3 linked regions of the Stratiformator vulcanicus genome follow. The protein of the gene in region 3 binds, or shares a complex with, the protein of the main gene of each other region. Links are inferred from orthologs where the notes say so. Each region holds a gene or a part of one and is shown on either strand. Other genes may lie near its edges. The genes, in order: Pan189_RS13030, Pan189_RS08650 and Pan189_RS07475.

Evidence for each region.
Region 1: the proteins of Pan189_RS07475 (region 3) and Pan189_RS13030 are in contact, whole or in part, in a crystal structure (PDB 6Y11), measured with the Thermus thermophilus proteins. The link is inferred for Stratiformator vulcanicus from one-to-one orthologs. Residues at the interface, in WP_096411122.1 of Thermus thermophilus: Arg36, Val44, Arg45, Met46, Gly47, Pro48, Asn49, Arg50, Val51, Leu57, Gln58, Ala61, Asp62, Ile64, Lys65, Ile67, Phe68, Lys69, Glu70, Ile72, Val74, Glu223, Ala224, Glu225, His233, Thr234, Glu235, Tyr236, Ser237, Trp241; in WP_096411117.1 of Thermus thermophilus: Arg16, Glu17, Gly18, Leu24, Leu27, Val28, Trp30, Gly31, Arg32, Asn34, Ser35, Trp37, Thr54, Asp55, Ala56, Asp59, Ala61, Arg62, Phe63, Gly64, Glu66, Val67, Phe68, Arg69, Ala70, Ser71, Arg73, Gln74, Ala75, Asp76.
Region 2: the proteins of Pan189_RS07475 (region 3) and Pan189_RS08650 are in contact, whole or in part, in a cryo-EM structure (PDB 6ZJN), measured with the Thermus thermophilus proteins. The link is inferred for Stratiformator vulcanicus from one-to-one orthologs. Residues at the interface, in WP_096411122.1 of Thermus thermophilus: Ala224, Glu225, Gln226, Glu227, Ala295, Trp297, Phe298, Arg299; in WP_223903221.1 of Thermus thermophilus: Pro35, Ser36, Asp139, Gly141, Ala142.

Annotation. Positions count from the first base shown.
Region 1 is NZ_CP036268.1:3,342,470-3,345,465, reverse strand. What follows is about bases 79-2,919. They hold Pan189_RS13030 (NADH-quinone oxidoreductase subunit B), read right to left. Parts: upstream 1,852-2,919; coding sequence 1,306-1,851; downstream 79-1,305. Other genes in these bases: Pan189_RS13020 (SLC5/6 family protein), read left to right, coding at 2,814-2,919; Pan189_RS13025 (helix-turn-helix transcriptional regulator), read right to left, coding at 1,853-2,437; sufC (Fe-S cluster assembly ATPase SufC), read right to left, coding at 392-1,213; sufB (Fe-S cluster assembly protein SufB), read right to left, coding at 79-306. Outside these bases: more of sufB, read right to left, coding at 1-78; more of Pan189_RS13020, read left to right, coding at 2,920-2,996. UniProt on the Escherichia coli protein: NDH-1 shuttles electrons from NADH, via FMN and iron-sulfur (Fe-S) centers, to quinones in the respiratory chain. The immediate electron acceptor for the enzyme in this species is ubiquinone.
Region 2 is NZ_CP036268.1:2,213,203-2,216,223, reverse strand. Bases 147-3,012 are described here. They hold Pan189_RS08650 (NADH-quinone oxidoreductase subunit D), read right to left. Parts: upstream 2,266-3,012; coding sequence 1,027-2,265; downstream 147-1,026. Other genes in these bases: Pan189_RS08640 (NADH-quinone oxidoreductase subunit C), read right to left, coding at 2,696-3,012; Pan189_RS08645 (hypothetical protein), read right to left, coding at 2,402-2,674; Pan189_RS08655 (CHAT domain-containing protein), read right to left, coding at 147-686. Outside these bases: more of Pan189_RS08655, read right to left, coding at 1-146; more of Pan189_RS08640, read right to left, coding at 3,013-3,021.
Region 3 is NZ_CP036268.1:1,922,591-1,925,558, forward strand. What follows is about bases 156-2,968. They hold Pan189_RS07475 (complex I subunit 1/NuoH family protein), read left to right. Parts: upstream 156-774; coding sequence 775-2,163; downstream 2,164-2,968. Other genes in these bases: Pan189_RS07470 (hypothetical protein), read left to right, coding at 156-628; Pan189_RS07480 (NADH-quinone oxidoreductase subunit J family protein), read left to right, coding at 2,160-2,726; nuoK (NADH-quinone oxidoreductase subunit NuoK), read left to right, coding at 2,808-2,968. Also shown: more of Pan189_RS07470, read left to right, coding at 1-155. UniProt on the Escherichia coli protein: NDH-1 shuttles electrons from NADH, via FMN and iron-sulfur (Fe-S) centers, to quinones in the respiratory chain. The immediate electron acceptor for the enzyme in this species is believed to be ubiquinone.

The sequences.
Region 1 (2,996 bases), 1.4 Mb from region 3 along the record:
GTCCCAGCTCTTTTCCTGCCGGTCGGAGGCCCGCATGTAATAGAAGATATCCTGAAAGTCGATCTGAGACAGGTCCCCGCCCCACGTCGGCATCGGACGCGACTCAAAGTGCTCGTAGGCATCGAGTCGATACTGCCGCATCCACTCCGGTTCGGCCTTCATTTCCGAAATCTGAGCGACGATCTCGCGATTAAGACCTTTGCGGCTCTTAAAGACGTATTTATCGGTCGGGTCGTGAAACCCGTACTTGTAGTCACCGATAGAGACATCCGAATTCGGATTTTTCGCTGGTGCATCGGTCGACATCATTCGCTCCTGTCGCATCGCGACTGGTTGTGTGACTATTAATTACCGGAAGTGATTTGCTGCGTCCGTTGAAATTGAGAAACGATTACTTGGCGACGCCCACCGTTTCCGCCTGTTGTTTCTCATGCTCTTCCTTCGCGGCTTCGGGATGTCGCTCGCGAACGGCGGCGTAGCCTTTTTCATGCAGTTCTTTTGCCAGCTCGGGGCCGCCGGTTTCGATAATGCGTCCGGCCATCATGACGTGCGTATTCTGAGGCACGTTGTACTCAAGCAACCGGTCGTGGTGTGTAATAATTAAGACTCCCATTTCGTCGCCGGCAAGTTTTCGCACGCCTTCACTCACGACGTTGACCGCGTCGGTGTCGAGTCCCGAGTCGGTTTCATCAAGGATCGCGAACCGCGGCTGCAGCATGGCCATCTGCACGATTTCCATGCGCTTCTTCTCACCGCCTGAGAAGCCGTCGTTGAGGTAGCGGCGGGCGAAAGAGCGGTCGACACCGAGTTTGTCGAGTTGTTCGTAAATCTCTTTGCGAAATTCTCGCATCGAGACGAGTTCCCCGCCTTCCTGCCGATCGGGGTTCCGCACGTTCGAGACGGCGTGCCGCAGAAAGTCGGCCACCTTCACACCGGGAATCGTGACGGGGTATTGGAAAGCGAGGTACATACCAAGTCGTGCACGTTGGTCAGCCTCCATCTCCGTAATGTCGGTCTCGTCGAGTTTCACCGTTCCGTCAGTGATTTCATAAAGCGGATGACCGGCAAGGGCATAAGCGAGCGTACTTTTGCCGGAGCCGTTGGGGCCCATCAGGGCGTGAATTTCGCCTGATTTGATCTCGAGATCGACGCCCTTGAGGATCGGAGTCTCGCCGACGGAAACGTGCAGATTTTCGATTTTGAGAGTGCTCATGTCGCCTATTTGAAAACAGCGTTGAGGGTGATTTCGTTTAGTCCCGCGCGGTGCGACGCGTGGGCTTCGGGGTCGCAGTTGAGTGTTTGCCGTTACGTGATGGGCACGGGTCGGACGTGGCCTTCGTGGTGGGGCACCGGGAGCGTGAATTCTCCCTTGGTGACCTTGCGGGCTTTGATCTTGTCCTGCACCCGCATGATGCCTTCGAGCAGCGCTTCGGGTCGCGGAGGGCAGCCGGGGACGTAGACGTCGACGGGCACGACCAAGTCAACGCCTTTGACCACGTGGTAGCCGTGTTTGAAGTAAGGCCCGCCGCCGATTGTGCAGGCGCCCATCGCGATCACGTACTTCGGATCGGGCATCTGCTCATAGAGCCGACGAACTCGGGTGGCCATCTTGTGGGTGACGGTGCCGGCGACGATCATCAGGTCAGCCTGTCGCGGCGTGGCGCGGAAGGCCCCACAGCCGAAGCGTTCCAGGTCGTAGCGGCTAGCGCCGACGGCCATCATTTCGATCGCGCAGCAGGCCAAGCCGAAGGTCATCGGCCAGATCGCCGAGGCTTGGGCCCAATTCATCGCCTGCTCAAGGGTCGTCGTAATGACGTTTTCCTCGAAGCGTCCTTCAATCCATGCGGTCACTTCAGCCTTCGCTTTCTTTCCGTTCCGTTGTTATCGCCCCACTTCCCAGTGCAACTAACTCGCTTTCAACGGGAGCAAATTCGCAGCAGTGATGGCCGTCGAGGCAGCGGTGCTTCAGGATCATGTTCGAGCCGAGCACCTTCTCGAACACGCGCTGTTCCAATTCGCAGATTGACCGGTCATCGGAGGCCAAATCGTGATACGGGCAGTTGTTTTCCCGCAGGACTGGGACCTCTCCTGAATCATCAACTTCGACGTCAAAACCGCAACGCCCGAGCGCGGTCCGCAATTGACGCAGCCGACCGAGAATGGTCCTGCCATCGACCTCGGCGCCGTACTTTTGAACCAATACGTCTTGAACACGCGATAAAATTGCCGCTCGGACGTCCGGGTTGGATATGTTTTTCAACTCCCGCCACAACACCACCGCAAGCTCTTCGTAGTTCTCGCCCAATTGCCTGCGACCATGATCAGTCACGAAATAATGGTGCCCCGGCCGGCCGCGTCCCGAACTCGTCGTCCGTCGATCCACACAACCTTCTGCCTGCAATCGCCGCAGTCGCTGACGCACCGCGGTCGCGGTCACGCCGAACTCATCGCACAATTGCTGGATCGACCCCTCGCCGAGTCGATTGAGTCGGCTGATGAAGTCTCTGTCTGATTTTTCAATGGTCGATGTCAGAGTCTCGTCCCCATTGCGCGTGGATGTACGGCATCATAAGGCCCTTCGGCATTTTTGACAACTCAGCCTGCGAAAAATACCGGTGATCGGCGAATCGGCCGAAAATCAGTCGTCGCAACACGTTCGGACCGAGAATATCGGGCAACCATTCGCTATGTCCGGCGAGAACTTGTCAGTAGGATCGCGACGAAATTCTTGCTCGCCCAAAATTTCTGACCGGGTGTCGGCTGCCGGCATCCGGAGATCATGAAACATCTCGAACTCGACAACGGAGCCGAACGTGTCGACCGAAACGAAACCATCTTCCCGCGCCAGCGATGGCTGGGGCTCGCGGATCGGAGTCATTCTCGCCGTAGCCGGGTCGGCCGTCGGTCTCGGAAACTTCTTGAGGTTCCCCGGCCAAGCTGCCTCAAACGGCGGCGGGGCGTTCATGATCCCCTACTTTATTTCGCTGCTCATTCTC
Region 2 (3,021 bases), 290 kb from region 3 along the record:
TCGGTCTCGTTCTGCTCGTCGAGGCAGCCGGCAAACTGAACCGTCGCATTGCTGCCGTCGAGCACTTGCACGACTGAGAATGAACCCCGGTTTGGCGTACCGAGCATGATGACCCGCTTGATTCGCCTACGCATCGCGGCATCAGCCTGCGCGTAAGCAGATCGCGCGACGAGTCCTCCCATACTGTGCGCGACAACGTAAAGTTCGTCGGCCTCCTCTGAATCGAATGCCTCAAGTAGTTCTGCGCCGAGCTCGTCGATGCTCAGTCGCCAATCGTACGCATAATCTCGGACATCGTTGCCTTTCCACCAGAGCGTCCAACGCAGTCGCGTGTAGAGGCCGGGAAACTGTCCATACACTTCGACGCGGCCCCGAGAACGCCCTCGCATGGCCAAGCTGGTGAGGTCGCCATTGCGGATGGAGTGCGGATCAAGCCAAATCGTGTCCCGATTCCCCCCGCTGGTGACGCCCAGCGTTGAACCAAGAATCCCAGGGAGAACATAGACCACTCGCTTGCGACCGCGGGTCGACTGCTGCGCAGCCCCCGCGAGATTCCGCAATTCGTGAAGTTCCTCAGCCGTGAAATGGGCCTTGAGGCGAGCATCATCCGGATTGGTCCGGAGGAGTTGATCGACTTCGACCGAGGTCAATTCGTACGGAGAGAGCGTCTCAAGCGATTTCGCCACCGGGAACCCTTAATGAACAGAAGTTACTAGACGTACTTCTTATCCCGGTGTGACGCTGGAAGATCAATTTCTTTTGAAGTTGAGTCCGTGAAGTTTGATAGTTCGTTTGAGAAGACTCTGCGTCTGAAGATTACAGAGGATCGGCTAAAACCGAGCCGCTGGAAGCGATTTCAATACCAGCCATAGGCCAAGCCAATGGTCGATCAATCAGCGATCTTCCCGACGGCTGGCGCCTCGGGCTTGTCTATCAGACGAAATCAGACCGTTGCTAGCACCTCCAACGGTCTGGGACTGGCGTTGTGAGTTCGTGACCCGCCGCAGATCACCGGGTTGCTCGGCTCTACCGGTCGATCTCGCCCATCACGACGTCGAGAGAGCCGACGATTGCGGGGATATCGGCAACGAGGCACCCCACCGAGAGCGGGCCGACGACCGACAGATTACAGAAGCTGGAACTCTTCGCTCGCGTTCTGAGCGGCACCGGCGAACCGTCGCCGATCAGATAGAAGCCCATCTGCCCGCGGGGGCACTCGGTCTCGAGATAGGCCTCGTCGCGTGGCAACTTCTCCATCAGTTTGTGAGGAACTCGGTACTCACCATCCGCGTCTTCGTAACGGTCCAACGCAGCCCGCACCAAATCCAGTGACTGTGCGACTTCCAGCATCCGCTGATAGAAGCGGCACCAATTGTCACCAATCTCGACGCCCGACGGCATGAGTTCATAAGGCGCGAAGTTCGGCTTGAAGTCATATCCGTCATACATTCGGGTGTAGACCGACTCCCCGTCGCGCCGGAGGTCATGATCAACACCGCTGCCGCGAAGGACCGGACCGGTGCAGCCGTGGTCAATCGCCATATCACGCGAAAGAACGCCGAGTCCCGCCGTTCTCTTGATGAAGATCGCGTTTGTCGTCAGCAGCGTGTGATACTCCTTAATCCGCGGCTGCATCCAATCGCAGAACAGTCGGACGGCATCAACCCACTGGATTTTTTTGCCCTGTTTAATACCACTTAGTTGCGCCAGCCCGGGCGGTATCTCGATCTCGCGCGGGAGGTCATGCGTCGCCCCGCCAATCGTGAGGTAGCTGTAGGTCAGCCGAGCGCCGCACGCTTCTTCGAACAGGTCGAGGATGATGTCCCGCTCGCGGAAGGCATAAAGGAACGGACTGAATGTGCCGAGATCGAGCCCGTACGCTCCCATCCCGACGAGGTGACTGGCGACGCGTCCCAACTCGGCGATCACGACCCGCAGAGCCATCGCCTTCTCGGGCACCTGCATTTCGAGCAATTTCTCGACACACAGAGACCACCCGAGATTCATGTTCATCGCGGCCAGATAGTCCATCCGGTCGGTGTAGGGAATCCACTGCGCGGGCGAGAGATTCTCGCCGATCTTCTCAGCACAGCGGTGCAGGTAACCGATGTGCGGCGTGACTTCATGCACGACTTCGCCGTCGGTGCGCAGCAGTAAGCGCAGTACGCCGTGCGTACTGGGATGTTGCGGCCCCATATTGATGAGCATCTCGTCCGTGCGGACGTCGAACTCGATCACACGAGGGTCTTCAGCGTGTACCGGCATGAGAAAACAGGGGATGAGAGTTCGTCAGGACGCCATTGTTTCCGCGACACTTGCGCCGCTGGCGTATCCTACGCCCCAATGCATGCGGTTCCACCTTACGGCAGATGAAATCGTCCATAGTTCGTGACCTTCGTGGTCACCAGGGCATTGCCGTTGCTAACGCCGCGGACAATCCGACACACACCAGCAGTAGCGCTGCCGTCCCCCCGCATCCGACTTTGGTCGGCGTGATTCCAAGTTCGCCCTCGATCCGATCAGCCGCCTGCTTCGCCTCTTTCAGGCTCACGCCGTAGCCTTCGCGGATGACCTTGATCGCGGCGATCTTATGACCGTCTTTCAGCAGGCCGGTCGCCATCTCCAGCGTCGGATCGCCAGTCGGGGCGTCACTGCCTTCGTCGTCGGGCGGCATGGCGGCGGCTCCGTTGAGAATCTACTTGCAACGAATTCCGTGGTACTCGAGCGGAAACTCGTAGTCTTTACGGAGCGGATGCCCGACCCAGTCTTCCGACGTCAAAATGCGACGGAGGTTGGGGTGATCCGTGAAGTGGACTCCCACAAGGTCGTAGACTTCCCGCTCATGCCAGTCGGCGATTGACCAGACAGAAGAGACGCTGGGACATTCCGGCAACTCTCCCGGCGTATCGTCTTTCCAGCGGGGCAGCAGCACCTTCAATACGAGACTCTTTCGCGTCTCGTAGCTCGTCAGGTGATACACGACTGCGACGTGTAATTCGAACGGAAATCGCGACCGTTTTT
Region 3 (2,968 bases):
GATCGACAAGCGATGGTCACCGCGGGCTAAGTTCGCGGTCAACGCGGTCAGGCTCCGAGAACGCGCCAGCTCTCAACTCAGAGGCGCTCTCAAAAAGGAAATTACCGTCGCCTTCGATGACAAACCGCTTCAAGAGGTGAAGGATGAATTGGCTTTGGAACTCGGTCATCCCATTCTCATCGATGAAGTGGCGTTGCACGACGACGGCATCGACGCGATGGCCGAGGTCAACGCCGACCTTCGGGAGATTGCGATCGAATCGATCCTGCAGGTCGCTCTTGAGCAGCTCAACCTCGTCATCAGAAATGAAGGACATTTCCTGCGGATCACCACTCCAACAACGAACTTCGATTTTCCCGAGACGGCGGTTTATCCGGTGGGCGACCTCGCGGCCGAACTTAGAGCGGGCGAACCAATCACGCTCGACTTCGATCGGGTCGCCTTGCTTCTGAGGCCGATCGGCCGCCCTTGGCTCAGTCTGGACGGCCGCGGCGGGTCGATGATCCCGTTCGGGACCGGCGATCTCGCGGCCCTCGTCATTCGGTGTGACCAGCAGACGCACGCCAAGGTCGCGGCACTATTACACCGTATCCGAACCCTGCGACTTCGAGACGCGTCCGCAAAGTAGCGTGCCTGACCGCTTCCCGTTAATCTTTCGCGACCGGAGCGGTTTCCGTAATCGCTCCATTGTGACGGCGCAGGGAGGCTGCCGCCCCGGCCAACGAGTCGACGGCCTTCCGGCACGAGCCTAACGACCGCGATTGACACTCACTCATGCCCGCCCCGCTGTTCGGTGCGACCATCGCCGAGATGCTTTCAGGCCAATTCGGCCTGCCGGAGGCGCTTGCGATCTTCACAGCTGCGGCGATACACGCGTTCGTTCTGATTAACCTGTTCGGCCTCGTCCCACTCGTCGCAATTTGGGCGGAGCGAAAGGTTTCCGGTCGCATCCAGGATCGACTCGGCCCGACGCGTGTCGGCGGTAAATTCGGTTGGCTGCAGGGGCTTGCCGACGGTATCAAACTGATTCAAAAAGAAGACCTCGCCCCGGCTTCGGCGGACCGATGGCTCTTCCGAATGGCCCCATATCTGGCCGCCATCGCAGCATTCGGCGGCTTTCTCGTCCTGCCGTTCTCGCGTGATTGGGTCGCGTATGCCTCCAGCGCAGGCCTGTTCCTCCTTCTTGCGATCGTCTCGATCGGGGTCGTTGGGATCGTCTTCGCGGGATACGCCAGCGGCTCGAAATGGTCGTTATTCGGAGGGATGCGCGAGGCCGCTCAGATGGTCAGCTATGAAATCCCGCTCTCGATCTGCGCCGTCATCCCGGTTGTGGCGGTCGGATCGCTCGATCTTTCCGTGATCGGTGAGACCCAAAGCGGGTGGTTCTTTCCGAACTGGCTGGTCTTTCATAACCCGTTCGTACTCATCGCGTTCATCATCTACTTCACCGTCGCCACGGCCGAGTGCAAACGGGCCCCGTTCGATCTCGCGGAAGCGGAAAGCGAGCTGGTGGGGGGCTTCCACACCGAGTACGCCAGCATGAGATGGGCACTGTTCATGCTCGCTGAATACGGGCACATGTTCCTTGTCAGCGTCATTGCGGCAGTGTTGTTTCTTGGGGCTTGGTTCAGCGGAATTCCATTGATCGACGGCGCCATCGGCTCGTTGCGAACATGGAGTCCCGATGTCGGGATCGAAGGACTTTCGATCGGGGCTTATCTTGCCAATGCGGTCGGTGCGAGCATCGTCCTCGCAAAGGGCGGCCTTGGCGTCATCGTGCAAATTTGGGTTCGCTGGACTCTCCCGCGACTGCGAATCGATCAGGTGATGGCGACCTGCCTAAAGTACTTAATTCCAATTAGTTGCTTTCTGTTCCTCGGCACGATTCTTTGGCCGCTGGTTCTCGCAACCACGCTCGGCCGCACGAGCTTGTTGGACTATCCGACGGCGTTGACTGAGCCGATCGGAGTCCGAGCCGCCCGCGCCGCAGCGGCCTCCCCGGCCAATCGCGCGTCCCATGCTGCGGAGGGCGTTCCCGCAAGCGATGAAGAGGACGACGGCACGCCCGACAGCGGCTCAGGACCGGTTACAGAACAGTTTAAGAAAGCTGATCAGCCTTGGCTGCTCGACTCTCCCGACTCGCCGACGGAGGTCGTTGAATGAGTCTGGAACTGCTTCTCTTCGGATTCCTCGCTCTCGTCACTTGTGGCGGTGCACTCGCGGTCGTCATCACGCCGAATGTTGTGCGAATGGCGTTCTGGCTAATTGTTTCGCTCGGCGGCGTCTCAGGTCTCTACTTTCTGCTTGGGGCCGATTTTGTCGGGGCAACACAACTCTTAATCTACGTCGGCGGAACGGTCGTACTCTTAATTTTCGGCGTGATGCTCACGGCGACCGGCCCTTATGTCCGCATGGAAATTTCCAAGTTCGAGAAAGTTATCACAGGGTTCATCGGGCTGGGTCTGTTCGGAGTCCTCTGTTCGGCAGCCGTCGCAACCGACTGGTCGCCCGCGATCACTGCACCAGGCGACTCCGTTTACGCCCAAGGCGACACAACAAGACCGCTCGGCCTAAAGCTCTTAGGAATTGGAAATGTTCCCGGTGGAGAGACCGGCATCGGTTTCCTTCTGCCATTTGAAATCGTGTCGATTCACCTGCTGGTCGTGTTAATCGCCGCGGCCTATTTGGCCAGAGCAAAACGACGTTCCGAACCCGGCGATGATTAATTCACAAGTATCCCAAGCGTCAAACGAATAAACCTTAGTCTGCCTGATCACAAGAAACTCCTGTTCGTTCAGTGCTGTCCCATGTTAAACGCCTACTTATTCGTTGGAGCTGCGTTATTCGCTTGCGGAATACTCTGCATGATGACGAAGCGCAACGGCATCGGGGTTCTGATGGGCGTGGAACTGGTCCTGAACGCGGCGGGAGTGAATTTCGTGGCCTTCTCGCGATACACCGACCTCGG